DNA from 4 places in the Alishewanella sp. BS5-314 genome. Region 4 is predicted to be linked to each of the others. Evidence: predicted binding sites of a transcription regulator. Region 4 holds the regulator's gene; each other region holds the start of a gene.

Region 1 (5,106 bases), on a different contig from region 4:
AAATTAAGCAGATTGAGTTTACTGCTTTGCCCTGCCGCAGACGCTGCGCCAGCCATACAGACCTCCTGAAAGAGTCATAGAATGATATTCCAGTACAAGTCTAGGGGTTTTTAGGCCGGAAAAATTGATCTGGCACAACAGCCGCCAGCCCGCGCCGGGCCTGCACTGAGGGCCGCTACCTCCTTTGGAGTAGCCAGCAATTTAGCGCTAAAAGCCGAGCCCAACGCCATCACTACCCCCTATGAGGTAGCCTGCCTTGCCGCAGCCTTAGCCGCAGAACTTAGGGGGTACTGCTTTTTGGCCGGGCAGGCCGCTAAGCTTTTCGCTATGCTAGGCGCAGTGAGTCTTGCGCCTGGTACAGGCGCTTATTTGGGGAGTAACGCATGCAGGCAACCCATCCTCTGGCGCGCCGGGCGCTGCTACTGGCTACCCTGGCTTTTGCCGGCTGCTTTTCGGTGTGGACGCTATACGCGGTGATGGGGTTGGATATCCAACAACAGCTGGCCCTGAGCGCCACCGAATACGGTATTTTACTGGCAGCCCCCATTTTTAGCGGGGCGCTACTACGTATTCCGTTGGGTTTGCTGGCCGATCGCTATAATGCCCGACTGCTGTGGCTGGGGTTAATGCTCAGCTGCATTCCGGCGCTGGCATTGCTGCCACTGGTAAGCAGCTTTTATGGTTATCTGACCACCGGCCTCTGGTTTGGTTTAAGTGGCGTTTCCTTTACCTTCGGCATCCGCTATGTGACCGACTGGTTTGCCTCGCGCCAGCAAGGCCTGGCGATGGGTCTGTTTGGCGTAGGCAATGCCGGCGTCGCCATCACCTTTATTCTGGTGCCCATTATTGTCGCCTGGTGGGGCTGGCAGTGGGTTGGGCCTGTGTATGCCGTTGGGCTGGCTTTATTGCTGGTGTTATTCTGGTTGTTGTCACCGCCCTCGCCAAAAACTGCAGGCCCCACCGCCAGACCACTGACTCTACGTCAGTTAGTCAGAGATGCCCGGGTCTGGCGCTTTTCACTGTATTACTACTTTGTATTTGGTGGCTTTTTAGCCCTGTTGCTGTGGTTACCACAATATTATATGCAGGCCTATGCGATGAACGCCCAGCAGGCAATGGCCTTTACGCTGTTTTTTGTCGCGACTTCCAGTATGGTCAGGGCATTAGGTGGCTGGTTTGCCGATCGCTATGGTGGCCGGGCCGTAAACTGGAGTGTGTTCTGGGTCTGCCTGGTGTGCTTGTTCTTTCTGAGTTACCCCCCCACTACCCTGATTATTCATGGCTTGGAAAAAGATGTCCAACTGGAGATCTCCGTTAATGTCTGGTGGTTTACGGCCCTGATCTTTGTCATTGGCGTAGCTCAGGGTTTTGGCCGCGCCAGCGTGTATAAAGTGATTCACGATTACTACCCTAAGCATATGGGCGCAGTCGGTGGCTTTGTTGCCGCCATTGGCGGTCTGGGCGGTTGTACCCTGCCGGTGCTCTTTGGCCTGGCGCAGGATGCACTGGGTATTGTCACCGGCTGCTTTATGATTCTGTATGGCGTGCTGGCGCTATGCATGATCACCATGTTTTTCGCCAATCAGGCAGCGCAATATCAACAGCGCCTGCAGGATGCCCGTAGTAATAATTTTTTATTGGATGACGACGAATGATGCAAATTACCGATCTGGCGACCGAGCAAAAGCTGTTGCCGCTATTGCGCCAGGCATTCCGGCCGCTGTTTTTATTCGGCGCCGCCTTTAGCGCTATCGCCATGCTGTTGTGGGGGCTGATCTTGGGCGGTCAGCTGCAGCTGCAACCTGTTGGTCAGGTATTATTCTGGCATAGCCATGAAATGATCTTTGGCTTTGCCTGTGCCATCGTCATCGGCTTTTTATTAACTGCGGTGCAAAATTGGACCTCACTACGCGCACCGCATGGCCCGACGCTGTTATTGCTAACACTGCTCTGGCTGGCCGCCCGTCTGCTTCTGCTCTTTGGCGAGGCGCTGCCCCTGTGGCTGGTCGCCCTGGTGGATCTGAGCTTTTTACCACTGGCCGCCTGGTTACTGGCGAAGCCGCTACTGGCGGTACAACAATACCGCAATTTATTTTTTGTGCCGGTGTTACTGCTGCTAACCGCCTGCAACCTGATGATGTATCTCGGGCTTTATCTTAAGCGCTACGATATACAACAGCTTGGTAGCCTGAACGCGATCTGGCTTGTTACCCTGCTGATGGCAATTGTCGGCGGCCGGGTGATCCCGATGTTTACTGCCAATGGCACTAAAACCACTAAGGTCGAGGCTTGGCCCTGGCTGGATCGGGCGGCACTGGCCAGTCTATGGCTGATTTTTATGCTGCACTTTTTTAGTTTAGTGCCTCTGCTACCCGCCAGTTCGCTAAGTGCTCTCTTTGCCCTGAGTGCTTTGCTAACCGCCATCCGCTGCGCCCGCTGGAAAATCTGGCTCACGCTACGGGTGCCGCTGCTGTGGTCGCTGCATCTGGCCTATTGGTTTATTCCTCTGGGCCTGGCCTTGTTTGCGCTACGCTATGCCGGCTTTGCGGTCAGCCAGAGCATTGCGCTACATGCACTGACTGCCGGCGCCATGGGCTCGATGATCCTATCGATGATGGCGCGGGTTTCGCTTGGCCACAGTGGTCGCTTGCTGCAGCCGAAACACATTATGGGCTGGGCCTTTTTACTGGTTGCTGTTGCCGGCATTAGCCGGACCCTGCTGATCTGGTGGTTGCCGGAGCATACCTTTAGTCTGTTATGGCTGGGGATTGGCAGCTGGGTGCTGGCTTATGGCTGCTATGTGCTGGTGTATTTTCCGGTGTTAACCACGCCTAGGGCAGATGGGCGGCCGGGTTAACCCCTTACCCCTGATGGGGTAAAGCTGCCGGCGTTTTGATTTACATCAAGCTGGCTGGCTAGCAGGCTTCTAAACTGAACATATCGTCAGTTTCAGGAAGCTGTTATGAGTCACGATTACGAAACGAAACCGCTGGTTTATGCCTGCTCCGGCTGCTCCAATGTGGCGCAGCTGGCCAATGATTTAGCTGTGGTCCTGGATCGGGAAGGTCTGGCCGAGATGTCATGTATCGCCGGCGTTGGCGGTAGAGTCAAGCAGTTACTAAAGGTTGCACAGTCTGGTCGGCCGATCCTGGCAGTGGATGGTTGCCCGCTTAATTGTGTTAAACAAACCCTGGCCACGGTTGAGGTAGTGCCAACCTGGCATCTTGAGCTGACCAGCCTGGGTTATAAAAAGCGCGATCACGAAAATTGCGATCTGGCCGACGCCTATAAGTTATTGCAAAAGGTGCACTGCGATATCCTGCCACAACTTGGCAAAACGCCCGGTAATGAAGCTGCTGGCGCTAAGGTTCTGTTCCGGGTACAAGATACCAAACACTGACAGTACCGGGGCGGGGCAACACAACCCACAAACTCAGTACTATTTCCTACTGCGACATACCGGGCAGTTTGGATCGGCAGGCAATTGGAACTGCTGCCACTGACCACTTAGCGCATCAAACAACTTTAACTGGTGATACTCAGGTTCACCCACTGCTGCCAGGATCTTCACCGCGGCAAGTGCTTGCATCACGCCCAGCACGCCGACAACCGGCGACAGAATACCCGCTTCCATGCAGCTTAGCTGCTGTTCACCAAAGAAGCGGCTTAAACACTGATAGCAGGGATCGCCCGGTTGATTCCGTAAACTCAGTAACTGCCCCTCAAAGCGGATAGCGGCGGCAGACACCAACGGTATGCCGGCCTGCACACAGGCGCTGTTAATGGCATTACGGGTCAGCAGATTATCGGTGCAGTCCAGCACCAGTGTAAATTGCGGTACCAGTTGCGCCAGCGCAGTGTGATCCAGCCGCTGCTGGATCGCACTGAGCTGGATCTCACTATTTAGCTGTTTCAGTTGCTGTAATGCCGTAACGACTTTAGGCTGGCCAATATCCTGTTCGCGATACAGGATCTGGCGCTGCAGATTGCTACGGTCAATCACATCATTATCAACCAGCGTCAGCGCCCCGACACCGCTAGCCACCAGATACGGCGCCGCAGCACAACCAAGCCCGCCCATACCAACCAATAACACCTTACTGGCCAGTAAGGCTTCCTGACCACGAAAATCCAGCGCCGGTAACATCAGTTGCCTGCTATAACGCAACGCCTGCTGCGGGCTCAGTATCTCACTCATAAGCCATCTCCTGTTGTTACTTCAGCCCTAAACGCTGCGCCAGCTTATGCAAATTACTGGCATCCAGTTGCAGGGCGCGGGCCGCTTTCGACCAACATTGTTGGTGCTGCTGCAATGCCTGCCGGATCAGCTGTTGCTGAAACTGATTTACTGCCTGCTTTAACCCCTGTACCGGCAGCTCAATATGCTCAAGCGCCGGCGCTTGCGGCTGACTACCGGGCAAATCGAGCAATTCTGGCTGCAGGATCACGATGTCACTGCGCTGGGCGCCCTGACTTAGCGCCTTGATTGCCGCGCGGCTAATCACATGCTCCAGCTCGCGGATATTCCCCGGCCAGTGATAACCCAGTAAAGCCAGCTCTGCTGCTGGTGCCAGCCTTAAGCTACGTAGCCCCAAACGGCTGCGGTTCTGCTCCAGAAAATGCCCGGCTAATAAGGGTAAATCTTCGCTGCGCTCCCGCAGCGGCGGTATCGGGATCGGATACACTGATAAACGGTGGTAGAGATCAGCACGAAATTCGCCCTGTTTCACCTGCTGCTGTAAATCGCGATTGGTCGCGGCAACCAGCCGTACATTCACCCGCCGCAGCTTATCCGATCCTAAACGCTGAATTTCACCGTTCTGCAGCACTCTGAGCAGCTTTGCCTGCACGGATAATGCTAGTTCCCCGACTTCATCTAAAAACAGGGTTCCGCCATCTGCTGCCTCAAAGCGGCCGGCACGCTCACTTAACGCGCCGGAAAACGCGCCCTTGCTATGCCCGAATAGCTCACTTTCTGCCAGACTTTCCGGTAAGGCTGCACAGTTAACATAGATCATGGGGCGCTCGGCGCGGCCGGAGCGGCGATGCAGTTGCCGGGCGAACAGCTCCTTGCCGACCCCGGTTTCCCCCAACAGCAGCACCGGT
Region 2 (5,106 bases), on a different contig from region 4:
CATCAGAGTTGGCAACCGTACTGGCCGAAAGAACAATTGGTGCTCGATATCGGTGCTGGCAGTGGCCGGGATGCATTCTGGCTGGCCGCGCAAGGCAATCAGGTTATCGCCGTGGAGCCGGCAGAGGATCTGCGCCGGCTCGGGCAGTTAAAAACCAGTGCCGCGCTGGCTCCCAAAGTGCAATGGCTCTCTGATAGCTTGCCGGAGCTGAAAGCGACCTATCAGCTCAATCTGCGTTTTAATACTATTTTGCTGAGTGCAGTCTGGATGCATATCAGTCCGTCAGAGCGGCAGCGCACCTTTCGAAAAATAGCCAACTTATTGGCCCCCGGCGGCCACTTTATTCTCAGCCTGCGCTATGGCGACTTTAGCGATCATCGGGTTGCCTATCCGGTTTCGGTAGATGAAATCAACGAGCTGGCCAGCAAATTTGGTTTAGTGCTTAAACATCTCTCCGCACGAACTGCCGATGCTGGCGGCCGGGTTGATGTTGCATGGCAGACGCTGGTACTGATGCTACCGGATGACGGTAGTGGCAGCCTGGGTAAAGTGCGGCATATTGTGGTTAACGACAACAAATCCTCGACTTACAAGCTGGCGCTATTACGTACCCTGGTGCGGATCGCCGAGGCGCATCCGGGCGCCGTTATTGACCGGCAAGATGGGCAGGTAGGCATTGCACTGGGTTTAGTCGCATTATATTGGATCCGCTTGTTTAAGCGTCTGGTCGACAGCGATATGCAACAGAACGCTGATCCGGCGAAAGGCTTAGGTTTCGTAAAGCCGGATGGCTGGGGCAAGCTTGCACAACTCACCGCTGATGATTTCGCGATCGGTAACTTTTATACCGGCGAGGAAGCTCAGGCGTTGCAACAACTGTTCGCGGATACGCTTAGCACCATAAAGGCGGGGCCTGTTACCTATATCTGGCAGGGCGATAAAAGTAATACGCTGTTCCGGATGGAGCGCCATAAAGTAGCAAAACGCAGCCATGTATTAATTGATCGCGATTTTCTGGCAAGTTTCGGTTGCTTTGTTTTAAGCGAGGACCTCTGGAATTGCTTCCGCCAGTACGGCTGCTGGATTGAGCCGTTACTGGTTCAGCAATGGATTGCCGAGATGCAAAAGTATCAACGTAATGCTGAACGGCAAATCTCTCTCGAAAGCTACCATAACCAGCTGCGCTGGCTGGATCAGCAGCATGATACCCGACTGGTGCGGCAGAAAGTTGCAGGACTGCGTAGCAGCGGTGCTCAGATATGCAGTGTCTGGAGTGGGGCGCCACTCTATAGTTTTGATATTGACCACTGTGTACCCTTTAGCTATTGGCCAAATAATGATCTGTGGAATTTGCTGCCGGCCAGTCAGGCCGAAAATCGCAAAAAGCGCGATCGGCTACCGAGCCAAAGCCGGATGCAGCATTGTGCCAACCATATTCAGGATTGGTGGCGGCAAGCCTGGCAAACCGATGCGGAACAACAACGTTTTTTTATCGAGGCAGGGTTATCACTGCCAAATATCAGCCCGGGTTGTCGGGATTTCGCGGAAGTGCTACATGCGATGCAACTACAAATGGTCGGTATTAAACAACGGCTGCAAGTCGCTGAATGGTAAATGTAGTCGGACAAAACACTCTTGAAAATAAATCCGCTCCACCCCCTGCCACAACCGTTGCGGATAGCATAAGCTGAATCTAACACAACACTGCTAAGGGTTCAGCGATGCGTGAGTTAATTGAAAAAGCCACCAGTTTGCCGTCGGTGCCAAAAATACTACAAGAATTAATGGCCAGTTTTCAGAGTAACAGCGTGGGTGGCGAGCGTATTGCTACCCTGCTGGCTAATGATCAGGCCATTACCGCCAAGGTACTGCGGCTGGCCAACTCGGCCAAATATGGTGGTCACCGCAAAATCGGTTCGGTGAAGGATGCGGTATTGGTGCTGGGTACCGATACGCTGCGTACCTTAGTATTATCGGTGAGCTTGTCGTCCAGTTTTAAACCGCTGCCAAATTTTGACCTCAACGCCTACTGGCGCTATTCGTTCCGGATGGCGAACCGCTGTAAATATATGGCTAAGCTGTTAAAAGTAGACCCCGAGCTAGCCTATACCTGCGGTTTGCTGCATGGCATAGGTGAATATCTGATCCATGTGGTTAAGCCAGAGCAGGCGGTACTCATTGATCAAGAAGTGGCGCTGGGTAACCGTCGCCGTGAAACTGAGGTGCGGCATCTGGGCTTTGACTTTACCCAGGCCGGTGCCGAGCTGGCGCGCTACTGGCATTTCCCTGACCAGATTGTGCAGGCGATTGCTCATCAATATGCGCCGGCCTATGGCGGCAAGCTCGACCCTTATGCATCGTTGATTATGCTGGGCCGCTATTTGCTGGAGCATGAAAAAGATGTCAAAGCCGAACGTTATGAACTATTTCCGGCCAAGCTGGCGCATGCGCTGCATTTAAAACTGGAAGACGTTTATCGCCATATCGGCCAGATGCCTGACCTGGATGCCGATATCGACGACATGCTCGGTTAAGCCTGAAGCCGGCACTGCCCCCACCGCATCGTGCTGTGCCGGCCGCTCTGTTTTTTCCCCATCACTTTGAGTGCTGCCCTGATCTGGCTCAAGCTTAGCACGACAAAAATACTGGCACTGCCATAGCAGCAGGAGTAGATTAAACTCGATATCGTTTTTGGTGAGTTTTTATGACCGCATCCAAAGCAGTAACCGAAGCCCAGCCAGCCAGTACTTCGAAAACCACTACCCTAAGCCTGAAGCGGGTAGGTATTGATACCTACCGCGAAAACGTGGCCTATTTACACCGCGACTGTGCCATTTACCGCGCCGAGGGTTTTCAGGCGCTGGCAAAGATTGAGGTGCAGGCGCGCGGTAAGCGCATTTTAGCCAGCCTTAATGTGGTAGACGATGCCAGTATTGTCGGCTGTCAGCAGCTCGGCCTGTCGGAAGAGGCCTTTGTTAACCTTGGTGCGCTGGATGGTGAAGCCGTTACGGTATCACCGGCCGAGCCGCCGCATTCTATCCCGGCGCTGCACCGTAAAATTGCCGGTGAACGGCTAAGCCGTGATGACTTTGCCAGCATAGTGCAGGATATTGCCGCTCACCGTTACTCGAAAATTGAACTTACTGCCTTTGTGGTGGCCTGTAATCAGGGCGAGTTAGACCGCGAAGAGGTATTCTTTTTAAGCGATGCCATGAGTAAAGTGGGGCGCCGGCTCGATTGGCAGGAACACCCGGTAGTCGATAAACACTGTATTGGCGGCATTCCGGGGAACCGTACCTCGATGCTGGTGGTGCCGATCGTGGCCGCGCATGGCATGCTATGCCCGAAAACCTCGTCGCGGGCCATTACGTCGCCGGCCGGTACCGCTGATACCATGGAGCTGTTGGCGCGGGTGGAGCTGCCTTTTGACCAGCTGACCGACATTGTACACCGGCACCGCGGCTGTTTAGCCTGGGGTGGCAGTAGTGATTTGTCCCCGGCGGATGATGTGTTAATTTCGGTTGAACGGCCGTTGTCTATCGACTCGCCGGGGCAGATGGTGGCGTCGATTTTGTCGAAAAAAGTCGCTGCCGGCTCCAGCCATTTATTACTGGATATTCCGATTGGCCCTTCGGCCAAGGTGCGCAGCATGCCCGAGGCACAAAAGCTGCGCAAACTGTTTGAGTTTGTTGCCAAACGGATGGGGCTGGCGATCGAGGTGGTGATCACCGATGGCCGGCAGCCGATTGGCAATGGTATCGGCCCGGCGCTGGAAGCCCGCGACGTGATTAGGGTGCTTAAGAATCATCCGCTGGCGCCGAACGATTTACGGCAGAAGTCGCTGCGCTTAGCCGGCAGAATGCTGGAGTTTGACCCGGATGTGCGTGGCGGTGACGGCTTTGCTATCGCCCGCGATATTCTGGATTCCGGTCGGGCCTGGCAAAAAATGCAGGCCATTATGGCGGCGCAGGGTATGAAAGACTTTGACCCGGATAAGCCGCCGCTGTCGCCGTTAAGTTTTGATGTCGCCGCACCGCACAGCGGTACAGTAGTAGAAATCGATAATGTGCAGCTGGCCCGCATCGCCCGCTCGGCCGGTGCGCCACGTGCCAAAGGTTCAGGGGTCGATTTGCTGGTAAAACTAGGTGAGCAGGTGGAACAGGGACAAGCGCTATACCGGGTGTATGCGGCTTACCCCACAGAGTTAGCCTTTGCCCGCCAGGCTTGTCAGCGCAGCCTGGGTTACCGGATTGGCGCCCCTGAGTTGCTGCTGCCACTGCAGTTGGAGTATTAAAGTATGTCGGTATTTGTATTATGCGCACCGGATGAGGTGCAGGCGGCGAACCGTTTAGCCGACGCCGCCGGTTTACCGTTAATCAGTTATCAGTTGCATCATTTTCCCGATGCCGAGTTAAAACTTACCCTGCCGTTTGCTGAAGCCGTACCCCGCGAGCTGGTGCTGTACCGAAGCCTGGATAAGCCTAACGATAAACTGGTGGAGCTGCTGCTGATCGCCCGCCATGCCCGGTCACAGGGCGTGCAGAAAATCTGGCTGGTGGCACCTTATCTGGCTTATATGCGGCAGGATATTGCCTTTAATCCGGGTGAAATTGTCAGCCAGAAAATTATCGGCCAGTTTTTAGCCGAGCTGTTTGATGGCGTTATTACTGTCGATCCGCATCTGCACCGTATCAGTGAATTAAGCGAAGCCATTCCACAAGGTGCGGCGATAGCACTCAGCGGTGCGCCGCGATTAGCCGAGCTGATTGCCAGCAAACATAGCCGGCCGCTGTTAATTGGCCCCGACGCCGAAGCCCTGCAATGGGTGGCGCTGGCGGCTGAACACATTCACTGTGATTATGCAGTCTGTAACAAGGTGCGGCATGGCGATACGCAGGTTGATATTGCCTTACCCGATATCAGGGTGCAGGGTCGCAATGTGGTATTAATGGACGATGTCGCCAGCTCCGGCCGTACCCTGGCGGGCGCCTGTAGCAAGTTATTAGCTGCTGGCGCTGCCTCAGTCGATGTGGCCGTTACCCATGCACTCTTTGCCGGCGATGCGCTCGAGGTGATTAAGGCCGCCGGTGTCGGCGAAGTCTGGAG
Region 3 (5,106 bases), on a different contig from region 4:
GCATATCCGAGGTATTCATATCGTCTTTTTCATACCAGGTGGCGGTAGGCAGTACGATGTCGGAATACAGACAGGTGGTAGACATGCGGAAATCCAGCGTCACCCACAGATCGACCTTACCTTCAGCCGGCTGATCGGTCCATTCCACATCTTCCGGCTTTTTACCGCCAAAACCGCCTAAATCTTTGCCAAGCAGGCCGTGTTTGGTGCCCAGTAAGTGCCGCAGCATATATTCATGGCCTTTACCGCTGGAACCCAGCAGGTTAGAGCGCCAGATAAACATATTGCGTGGGAAGTTTTGTGGGTTTTCCGGTTGCTCACAGGCAAATTTAATATTGCGCGAGGTTAATTGCTCCACCACATAGTCTTTCAGCTCTTTGCCGGCAGCTTTGGCTGCGGCCGCCAGTTTTAGCGGATTCGTGCCCAGCTGTGGTGCTGAAGGTAACCAGCCCATGCGTTCGGCGCGGCTGTTATAGTCGACAATACTGCCAGACCATTTGTCTTTATTGGCCAGTGGCGAAATGACTTCCGTCATATCCAGCTTTTCGTAACGCCATTGGCTGGAATGATTGTAGAAGAACGAGGTACCGTTCATATGGCGTGGTGGCCGTTGCCAATCCAGCGCAAAGGCCAGTGGGGTCCAGCCGGTTTGTGGCCGTAGTTTTTCCTGACCGACATAGTGCGCCCAGCCGCCGCCACTTTGACCGATACAGCCACACATCATCAGCATATTGATCAGGCCACGGTAGTTCATATCCATGTGGTACCAGTGGTTCAGCGCGGCGCCGACGATGACCATGGAGCGGCCTCGGGTTTTATCGGCATTACGGGCAAACTCACGCGCGACCCGAATCACATCATCCGGCTTCACGCCGGTAATAGCTTCTTGCCAGCCCGGGGTGTAAGGCACGTTATCGGTATAGGATTTCGCCCGGCTTTCATCACCAATACCATTATCCACACCATATTGCGCCAGCATCAGGTCAAATACGGTAGCGACCAGCGCGGTACCGCCACTGGCCAGTTCGACGCGTTTAGCAGGAATTTTGCGCATTTGTACATCAGCATGATCGGTATGCTGGAAGTATTGGTACTCGTGTGGTGCACCACCAAAATACGGGAAGCCAACATCCACCAGCTCGTCGCGGTTGTCTTTTAAACTCAGCTGCAGCTGCAGCTCCAGCTCACCGTCTTTGTCTTTTTGCTCCAGGTTCCATTTGCCGGCCTGGCCCCAACGATAACCAATGGCACCATTCGGGCTGGTCAGGCGACCATCTTTGTTAACAGCAATGGTTTTCCAATCCGGGTTATTGTCTTCACCCAGGTTATTCACCAGATCGGCCGCGCGCAGGAAGCGGCCGGTGGTTAGCACCCCGTTTTGCTCCTCTAACATTACCAACATCGGCATATCGGTAGTACGACGCACGTAGTCAGTAAAGTAAGCACTCGGATTATCAACGTGGAATTCTTTTAAAATCACATGGCCAAAGGCCATGGCCAGGGCAGCATCGGTACCCTGACGCGGTGCTAACCAGGTATCACCAAACTTAGAGGCTTCTGAGTAGTCCGAGGTAATGACACAGGTCTTAGTACCTTTGTAACGGACTTCGGTCAGGAAGTGTGCGTCCGGGGTGCGGGTTTGCGGCACGTTCGAGCCCCAAACGATAATGTAGTTCGAGTTATACCAGTCGGCGGATTCTGGTACGTCGGTTTGCTCGCCCCAAATTTGCGGTGAGGCCGGGGGTAAGTCGCAGTACCAGTCGTAAAAGCTTAAACAGTTACCGCCAATCAGCGACAGATAACGGGCACCGGCGGCGTAGGACACCATCGACATAGCCGGAATAGGCGAGAAACCGGTTACCCGGTCCGGGCCATAGGTTTTAGTGGTGTAAACGTTAGAAGCGGCAATCAGCTCGTTCACCTCATCCCAACTGGCACGGACAAAGCCACCCAAACCGCGGCGTTCTTTGTAGCTTTTGGCTTTTAGTGGATCGCTGACGATTGATTCCCAGGCTTTCACCGGATCTTTATGCTGCACCCGGGCTTCACGCCACAGCTTCATCAGTTGCTGCCGCACTTTCGGATATTTCAGCCGGTTGGCACTGTAGATATACCAGGAATAGCTGGCGCCACGCGGACAGCCACGGGGTTCATGGTTTGGCAGATCCGGACGGGTACGCGGATAGTCGGTTTGCTGGGTTTCCCAGGTGACCAGGCCGTCTTTGACATAGATTTTCCAACTACAAGAGCCGGTACAGTTTACACCGTGCGTGGAACGTACCACCTTATCGTGCTGCCAGCGTTGCCGGTAGCCTTGCTCCCAGGTCCGGTCCTCATTGGTGGTCACCCCGTGGCCATTGGCGAAGGGGGTTTTGCGGGTTCTAAAAAACCGCAGTTTATCTAACAGATGACTCATACTTGACTCCTGGTCCTGTCCTGCATGAACAGAGGTTTTTGCTTTTTCAGTAAGCACACTATAGAAACTACCACTCAATTCTGCTTGATTCAGATCAAGGTTGCCATGCTGCTAAATTGCTGAAAATTAAGAAAAATACCCCAAAGGTGGTAGTGCGCTAATTGGCTAAATGCTTGAAAATGCAGGCCTTGGCTGCAGGCGTCTACTCACTTTGTCTGAAGGTGTACTCTGGCTGGGGAAAAGGGGGTAGCCCAAGTATCCCCGTAGATTTGGTAAGCGGATTTTTCTGCAGGAAAGGCGCTGGCGGGTTAAGCTTAGAACAGACAGTAGTGGGAGTTTCAGATGCGCACCTTTTCAATTGTTACCCGGATCAATATCGCTCTGGCCTGTATCGTGACGTTGGCGTTATCAACGATGATGGTGTCGTATTGGTTGTCGGATAAGGCTGACAGCGATGCGCATGCAGTTAATGTTGCCGGCTCGCTGCGGATGCAAAGCTATCGCCTGGCCTGGTTAACGCTGCAACAGGACGTCACTAAACTGCAAAGAGCCAATGAGCAATTTGCCAGCAGTTGGCAGCATCCCGTTTTTCAGCGTTTTTTGCATCAGCCAGACATTCTGCAAAAATACCAGAGTGCTTTTCAGCACTGGCAACAGTTGGCGCCTGCGCTGGAGTCTGGCGCCGTCCCTCCAGCCGAATTGGAAGCCGGCTTGGCCGAGCAGGTCAGATTGTTGGATGAGCTGGTGCTGGTGATCCAGCAGGATGCAGAGCAAAAGGTTAAGGCATTTCGCTCGGTGCAGGTTATTGCGGTGATGGCCACCATCTTGCTGTCGATCATCGTCATGTATTGGCTGAAGGTGATGGTGGAGGAGCCGTTAAAAGAGTTGATCCGCGGTGCCCGGCGTATTGCGCAGGGCGACTTTACTCACCGTATCACGCCGCAGCATCAGGATGAGCTCGGGATGTTGGCCACCAGCTTTAATAAGATGAATACGGCCATTGGTTATATGTACGGCAATCTGGAAAAGCGGGTGGAAGAGCAAACGGCAGAGCTGACCCAAACCAATACGACCCTGAAATTTCTATATAACACCGCGCAGCGGATCAGCGAACATACCTCAGAGTATCAGGACTTTTCCGAGATCATCAGCCAACTGCGCAGTATTACCGGTCTGGCAGATATCGAGCTCTGTCTGTTTACCGAGCAAGGAAATCAACCTTACCTGCAAATTCATGCCGATAGCCTGGCGGATCCCTGTGCGGCTGAAAACTGTGGCGACTGTTTAACTGAGACATTGAGCCGGCAGCAGTGTCAGGTGCACAACTTTGTGTTGCAGCGGGAGAGACATAAATATGGCGTTCTGGTCGTACGGCTGAACGCCTCAGAGAAGATGTTGTTATGGCAACAACAGCTGGTGATGGCCATTGCCGATCAACTGGCTTTGGCGCTGAGTTTAAAATCAGAAGAGGAGCAGGTGCGGCGGTTGGCGCTGATGCAGGAGCGTACGGTCATAGCGCGCGAGTTACATGATTCACTGGCGCAGGCCTTGTCCTATCTGAAAATTCAGGTGACCCGGCTCAATAAAGCCATTAACAAGGATGACCGTCTGGTGATGCAGGATGTGTCAGCAGAGCTGAAAAGTGGCCTCGATGCCGCTTACCGGCAGTTACGCGAGCTGTTAACCACTTTCCGTCTGAAAGTCGATGGAGCTGGCTTGCTCAGTGCGCTGCAGACCACAGTCAGCCAGTTAAGCGAACAGTCGGGCTTACAGATCCGGTTGGATTATCAGCTGGCGAATGTGCCGCTGGCGCCGCATGAAGAAATTCATTTACTGCAGATTATCCGCGAAGCCAGCCAGAATGCGGTGCACCACAGTCAGGGGCAGAACCTGACCATTAGCCTGCAGCAGGATGGGCAAAAGTATATTTTACTGGCGGTGGAGGATGATGGTGTCGGGATCCCGGATAAAGCCGAAAAACTTAATCATTATGGTTTAGCCATTATTCAGGAACGAAGCAAACATCTGGCCGGGGAGATCAGTATCCGACGCCGGTCAGAGGGCGGCACTGGGGTATACTTCCGCTTCTTACCGGAATACCTGCAGCAACCGAAAACAGCCTGAAAAAAAGCGCAGCCCTGTTGAGGGCTGCGCCTTGCATGCTCGCAGACAAGCTTAAGGGTTATAAAACTCGCCGCTTTTCCGCAGGTAGAAGAACCAGTTTAATACCAGACACAGCGCATAGAAGATGGCAAAGCCGATCATCGCATATTCTGGGGTTGCGGCTTTGATCTGCTCACCAAATACCTGTGGAATATAGAAAGCACCGTAGGCGGCGACGGCAGAGGTCCAGCCCAGCACCGGCCCGGCTTGTTCTTTTGGAAACACCACGGCAATGGTTTTAAAGGTTGATGCATTACCAATGCCGCTGGCGGCGAATAACAGCAGGAAGATCAGGAAGAACGGCATAAAGTACTGCTCTGGTGTTGCCGATTGATAAGCCTGCTGCATAAAGAAGGCGGCACCTAAGGCTGCCAGTACCATCACCACGGCACAGATCTGGGTAACCAGAGCACCACCTAAACGGTCTGAGATCCAACCACCCACCGGCCGGATTAAGGCGCCGATAAAGGGGGCGATCCAGGCATAGGTCAGGGCGCTGGGACCATTCGGATTCGGAGTGTTGTGGG
Region 4 (5,106 bases):
TTGGGCGGCATCGACTTCATCTTGCCGCCGTAGAACATATTTAAAAACAAGGTTTCCAGCATATCATCGCGATGATGACCCAGCGCAATCTTGGTCGCGCCCAGCTCCTTTGCCGTACGATATAAAATACCGCGGCGCAGCCGTGAGCACAGTGAGCAGGTGGTTTTACCTTCCGGGATCTTCTCTTTGACGATCGAGTAGGTGTCTTCAGTAACAATTTTAAAATCGACGCCGATGCTGCTTAAATATTCCGGTAACACATGCGCCGGGAAGCCGGGTTGTTTCTGATCCAGGTTAACTGCAACGATGCTGAAATTCACCGGCGCAGATTGCTGCAGATTAAGCAGGATATCTAACAGCGTATAGGAGTCTTTGCCGCCGGATAAACAGACCATGATCTTGTCACCTTCGCTGATCATGCCAAAATCAGCAATGGCCTGGCCGACATTACGGCGCAGCCGTTTATGCAGCTTGTTCAGATTATATTGGGCTTTCGCTTGTGCCGCGTGAGACATCATTAACTACCAGACAGAAAAAAGGCGCACATTATACCCAAGGGTGCGCCTGTTCAAAAGAGGCAGAGGCTGGAAGGCTAGGATTTCTCCAGCGGACAGACAAAATTGGCCGGTTTTAAGGCCAGCACATCACAATCCAGACGGTCAATCACATGCTCAGCGGTATTACCGATAATGGCCGCCGATAAGCCGGTGCGGCCGATAGTGCCAATTAATACCATCTCGGCATCAAGCTGCCGTGCCAATTTCGGGATCACATCTTCCGGCATCCCTTCCAGCACATGACATTGCTCTGCCGGGATCTGATGTTCGGCTGCCAGTTGCTTCACGGCATCCTTATGATGTCGCTGCATGGTGCTGTTATATTCCTGCGGATTAAATTCCGGGATCTCGATGGCGATATTAACCGGAGTACCGGGGTAGGCATTCACCAGATGCACCCTGGCATTTAGCATGGCAGCCATTTGTTTAGCTTTATCAATCACCCTGTTATTCAGGGATTTATGATGCTCCTGCTCACTGCCGGCATTAACAGCGGCGATAATATTACCTTGCGCCGGCCAGGCATGCTCTTTTACCAGCAGCACCGGGCAGGGGCATTTGCGCAAAATATGCCAGTCAGTTGGGGTGAAAATCATCGATTTCAGCACATCGTGGTCATGGGTGCCTTTGATCACCAGATCAAAGTTATGCTCCAGCACAGCTTTGACGACGGCTTCGAACGGTCTGTTATGCCAGACCACCTGAATACTGATCTCCAGTCCTTGCGCCTGAGCCTGCTGCAGTAAGCCACTGACCCAGATTTCGCGATCTTTAATCACCGCCTGCTTCATTGCTTCGCGTTCGTCACCGGATAGCATGGTGGTCATCTCATAGGAGAATTCGTATACCGATAAAAACGCGGTCAGTTTACCGCCTTGTTTGCGGCTTAGCTCCAGGGCGCGGTCGAGGGCTTTCTGTTGTTCAGTCGTGGGATCTAATACCACTAAAACATTGTTATAAATCGACATAATGACTCCGGTTACCAGGTTGATGCACGCAATCTGTTAGATTAAGTGTAGTCAACATAACCGGAGTTGGTAGGCTGGCCTTTGTGTTAAATCAACAAAATACCGATTAACACTGACCGGCGAGGTTACTTAAGGCAGGGGCATCTAAAATGGTTATCAGTTTGCCATCCACTTCGATGATCTGATCTTTATGTAATTTACTCAGCAGCCTGCTAATGGTTTCAACGGTTAAACCCAGGTAATTGCCGATATCACTGCGGGTCATGGTCAGGCGGAAGGCTTTGGAGGAAAAACCACGGTTACCGTAGCGCGAGGCCAGATGGTTTAAAAAGGTGGCCAGTTTTTGTTCGGCAGTTTTGCGGTTTAACAGCAACAACATCTGCTGATCAGCCTGGATATCCTGACTCATCAGCCGCATCATCTGCTGCCGTAACTTGGGTAGCTGGTCCAGTAACATTTCCAGGTTGTTAAAGGGGATCTCGCAAATCATGCCGGTTTCCAGCGCTTCGGCGTAGCTCATATGCTGCTGGGTATTAATCGCATCAAAACCGATAATATCGCCGGGTAAATGGAAGCCGGTAATTTGCTGCTCACCTTGCTCGGTCAGGGTAAAGGTTTTAAAGGAACCGGTGCGTACCGCATACAGTGCTTTCAGGGCGGTGCCGCTTTCAAACAGGATATCGCCTTTATGTAACGGTCGTTTGCGCTGAATAATGTCATCCAGCTTGGTCATTTCCTGATCGTTGAGTGAAAACGGCAGGCACAACTGACTAAAACCACAATCCTGACAATTAATCGCCGAGCGTTGCATCGAATAAACCCTGAATTCCCTAATATAGTAGCTAGCTTAAAAAACTAACCTCTGCAAAGCAAGCCATATCGTATAAATGCCGTAGATAGCCAGTATAGCGGCGGTGCTATAGCGAAACCACAAGGCGCTTTTCAGCTGGCGCAGTAGCTGTGCGGCGCCACCAACGGCCAGGATCGCCGGCAAGGTGCCCAAGCCAAAGCTCAGCATCAGCAGGGCACCATGCCAGGGGCTGCCGCTGGCCAGACTCCAGCTAAGGGTCGAATAAACCAAGCCGCAGGGCAAAAAACCCCACAGCAGGCCATACCGATAGGCTTTCGTCGCTGAGTCAAGTGGTAACAGTGCCTTGGTACAGGGCTGGACGCGCTGCCAGAGCTTTTGCCCGAGCCGTTCCAGCTGCGTCAGACCAAACCAGAGCCGGGCGATATAGAGCGCCATAGCAACCAGTAAGACGCCTGCCAGTAACCGCAACCAGAGCATGGAGGCACCGGCCAGCTGCATCGCGGTCAGGCCAAAGTAGCCGACCAGGGCACCAAACAGGCTGTAGGTGGTTAAGCGGCCGGCACTGAGTAACAGGGGGTAAGTATAACCGGAGTGGCGGCGCTCAGCCGGCACGCTCAGTTGCAAGGCACTGGCAATGCCGCCGCACATCACCAGGCAGTGACTGCTGCCCAGCAGGCCGATCAGCAGCGCGGCCAGATAATCAGGGCTCATCTTTGTCCGCGGGTGGTTTTGGCTTATCGTCCTCGTCAAACAGGATGCTCAACCCTTCTTTTTCCAGATCTTCAAACTGTTTCGAGCGCACCGCCCAGAAGAAAATCCAGATCCCCATCGCAACAAAGAAGATGGCTATCGGGATAAGTACGTAAATGATGCTCATTTCTTTAGTAACCTCAATGAATTCGATACCACCAATAACGAGCTGAACGACATACCGATCACTGCAATATAGGGCGAGACAAAGCCGGCTACGGCCAGCGGAATAATAATCAAATTATAACCGACAGACCATCCGAGATTTTGCTTTATCACGCTGGCGGTGGTTTTGCCACCTTTGAGCAGTGCGGCTAACAGACTCACATCGGGTTTTAACAACACGACATCAGCCTGATTTTTAGACAGATCGGCACCAGAGTGCACCGCAACCGAAATATGCGCAGCGTTAAAGCCTGGGCTGTCGTTAATACCATCGCCCAGCATCAGTACCTGTTTGCCTTCGCTAATCAGCTGTTGAATATGCGCCACCTTTTGTTCCGGTGTACAGCCTTTATGCATAAAGTTAAGCTGTAATTCGCTGGCCAGTTGCTCGGCCTGTGACGAGCTGTCGCCGGTTAACATCCCCAATTGGTAGCCCTGTTGTTGCAAGCTGGCCAGCAGCGCCGGAACTTCCGGCCGCACTCTGTCACTCAGGGTTACAGCGGCTATCGGTTGTTGGTTAATCGTCAGATAGACCATGGCGCCGCTGACAGTGCGGCTTAGCTGACAAAAACCGGCACTGCCGACCCGCACCGCTTGCTGTTGCCAGTAACCGCTAATGCCGGCACCGACACTGACTGTTACCTGTTGCAGCTCCTCGGCCGCGGTCTGATAGGGCGAGAAGGCTCGGGCTATCGGATGTTCTGAATAACGTTCCAGATTTGCAATCAGATTCAGGGCCTGTTGCTCAGTGTAAGCCGCGCTTAGCATCTCGACGCTTTCGACACTAAACTTACCTTCGGTCAGGGTGCCGGTTTTATCCAGTACGATATGGGTGATCTGTGGCAAGGCCTCTAACGCCTGAGCGTTTTTGATCAGTATGCCCTGACGATTGAGGCGGGCGAGGGCACAGGTAATGGCGGTCGGCGTCGCCAGGCTAAGCGCACAAGGGCAGGTTGCCACCAACACCGAGAGCGTAACCCAAAACGCCCGATCCGGATTCCACCAGAAATACCAAAGGCCGAAAGTCAGCACCGCAATCACCAGTAGCCGTTCGACGAAGTATTTCGCCAACTGATCGGTTTTTTCGACTAGCTTGGGCTTTTGACTCAGTGTTTGTTGTTGCAGCTGGATAATTTGCCCCAGCCGGGAGTGTGCCAGTACTTCAGTGACCTGAATGGTCAGTAAGCCATCGTGATTAATACTGCCGGCCAACACCTGCTCACCGGCCATTTTGCTGATCGGCCGGTATTCACCGGTCAGCATCGACTCGTCAACCGAGCTTTGACCTTCCAGCACCAGACCATCAGCGGGCAGGGTCTCACCGGCCTTCACCAGGATCCGATCACCTGGTTGCAGGCGCCGCGCCGACGTCGCTTGCGGCCCGTTATCTGTTAGCTGGGTGGCGGTTACCGGCATAATTTTCAGCAAGTTGCTGGTGGCTTCGCGCGCCTGTGCCCGGGCCCGGTATTCAAAAAACTTGCCCAGTTGCAGCAGGAAAATAAACATACATACCGACTCAAAATAGACTTCACCGGTATGAAAGACGGTGGCATAGGACGACGCAAGATAGGTATACCACAGTGCCAGGCTGACCGGCACATCCATATTCATCTGCCGGGCCTTAATGCTGCGCCAGGCGCTAACCGTAAAGGGCTTACCGGCATACAACAACACCGGTAGCGTTAATAACAAACTGATCCAGCGTAGGTAGCCTTCGTGCGATTTTTCAATGCCGGTGAACTCACCAAAATACAGGCCAAAAGCCAGCATCATCACCTGCATGGTCAGAATACCAGACACCGCCAGTCGTTTCAGGTAGCGGTTCAGTTCCTGCTTAAAGGTTTGTTCTTCCTGA

Evidence for each region. The regulator FNR, encoded in region 4, switches genes on or off when oxygen is low (the NO sensors DNR and NnrR bind a similar motif). The targets are predictions, from matches to a motif close to TTGATCTAGATCAA.
Region 1: a site for FNR is predicted at 2,893-2,906, ahead of H1D31_RS02895 (putative zinc-binding protein). Genes of this name have one in related genera too.
Region 2: a site for FNR is predicted at 2,613-2,626, ahead of H1D31_RS03240 (thymidine phosphorylase family protein). Genes of this name have one in related genera too.
Region 3: a site for FNR is predicted at 2,501-2,514, ahead of H1D31_RS02770 (nitrate reductase subunit alpha). Genes of this name have one in related genera too.

What each region holds. Positions count from the first base shown of each region.
Region 1 is NZ_JACEHJ010000001.1:625,387-630,492, forward strand. Features, by position in the region: gene H1D31_RS02880 (NarK family nitrate/nitrite MFS transporter) at 1-56, opposite strand, end outside; gene H1D31_RS02885 (MFS transporter) at 384-1,655, shown strand; gene H1D31_RS02890 (NnrS family protein) at 1,652-2,857, shown strand; gene H1D31_RS02895 (putative zinc-binding protein) at 2,963-3,400, shown strand; gene moeB (molybdopterin-synthase adenylyltransferase MoeB) at 3,440-4,198, opposite strand; gene norR (nitric oxide reductase transcriptional regulator NorR) at 4,215-5,106, opposite strand, start outside.
Region 2 is NZ_JACEHJ010000001.1:694,555-699,660, reverse strand. Features, by position in the region: gene H1D31_RS03250 (class I SAM-dependent methyltransferase) at 1-1,614, shown strand, start outside; gene H1D31_RS03245 (HDOD domain-containing protein) at 1,722-2,534, shown strand; gene H1D31_RS03240 (thymidine phosphorylase family protein) at 2,705-4,294, shown strand; gene H1D31_RS03235 (ribose-phosphate diphosphokinase) at 4,298-5,106, shown strand, end outside.
Region 3 is NZ_JACEHJ010000001.1:594,923-600,028, reverse strand. Features, by position in the region: gene H1D31_RS02770 (nitrate reductase subunit alpha) at 1-2,416, opposite strand, end outside; gene H1D31_RS02765 (ATP-binding protein) at 2,759-4,540, shown strand; gene H1D31_RS02760 (MFS transporter) at 4,592-5,106, opposite strand, start outside.
Region 4 is NZ_JACEHJ010000002.1:562,523-567,628, forward strand. Features, by position in the region: gene ttcA (tRNA 2-thiocytidine(32) synthetase TtcA) at 1-515, opposite strand, end outside; gene uspE (universal stress protein UspE) at 593-1,525, opposite strand; gene fnr (fumarate/nitrate reduction transcriptional regulator Fnr) at 1,632-2,336, opposite strand; gene H1D31_RS07120 (sulfite exporter TauE/SafE family protein) at 2,373-3,047, opposite strand; gene ccoS (cbb3-type cytochrome oxidase assembly protein CcoS) at 3,037-3,213, opposite strand; gene H1D31_RS07130 (heavy metal translocating P-type ATPase) at 3,210-5,106, opposite strand, start outside.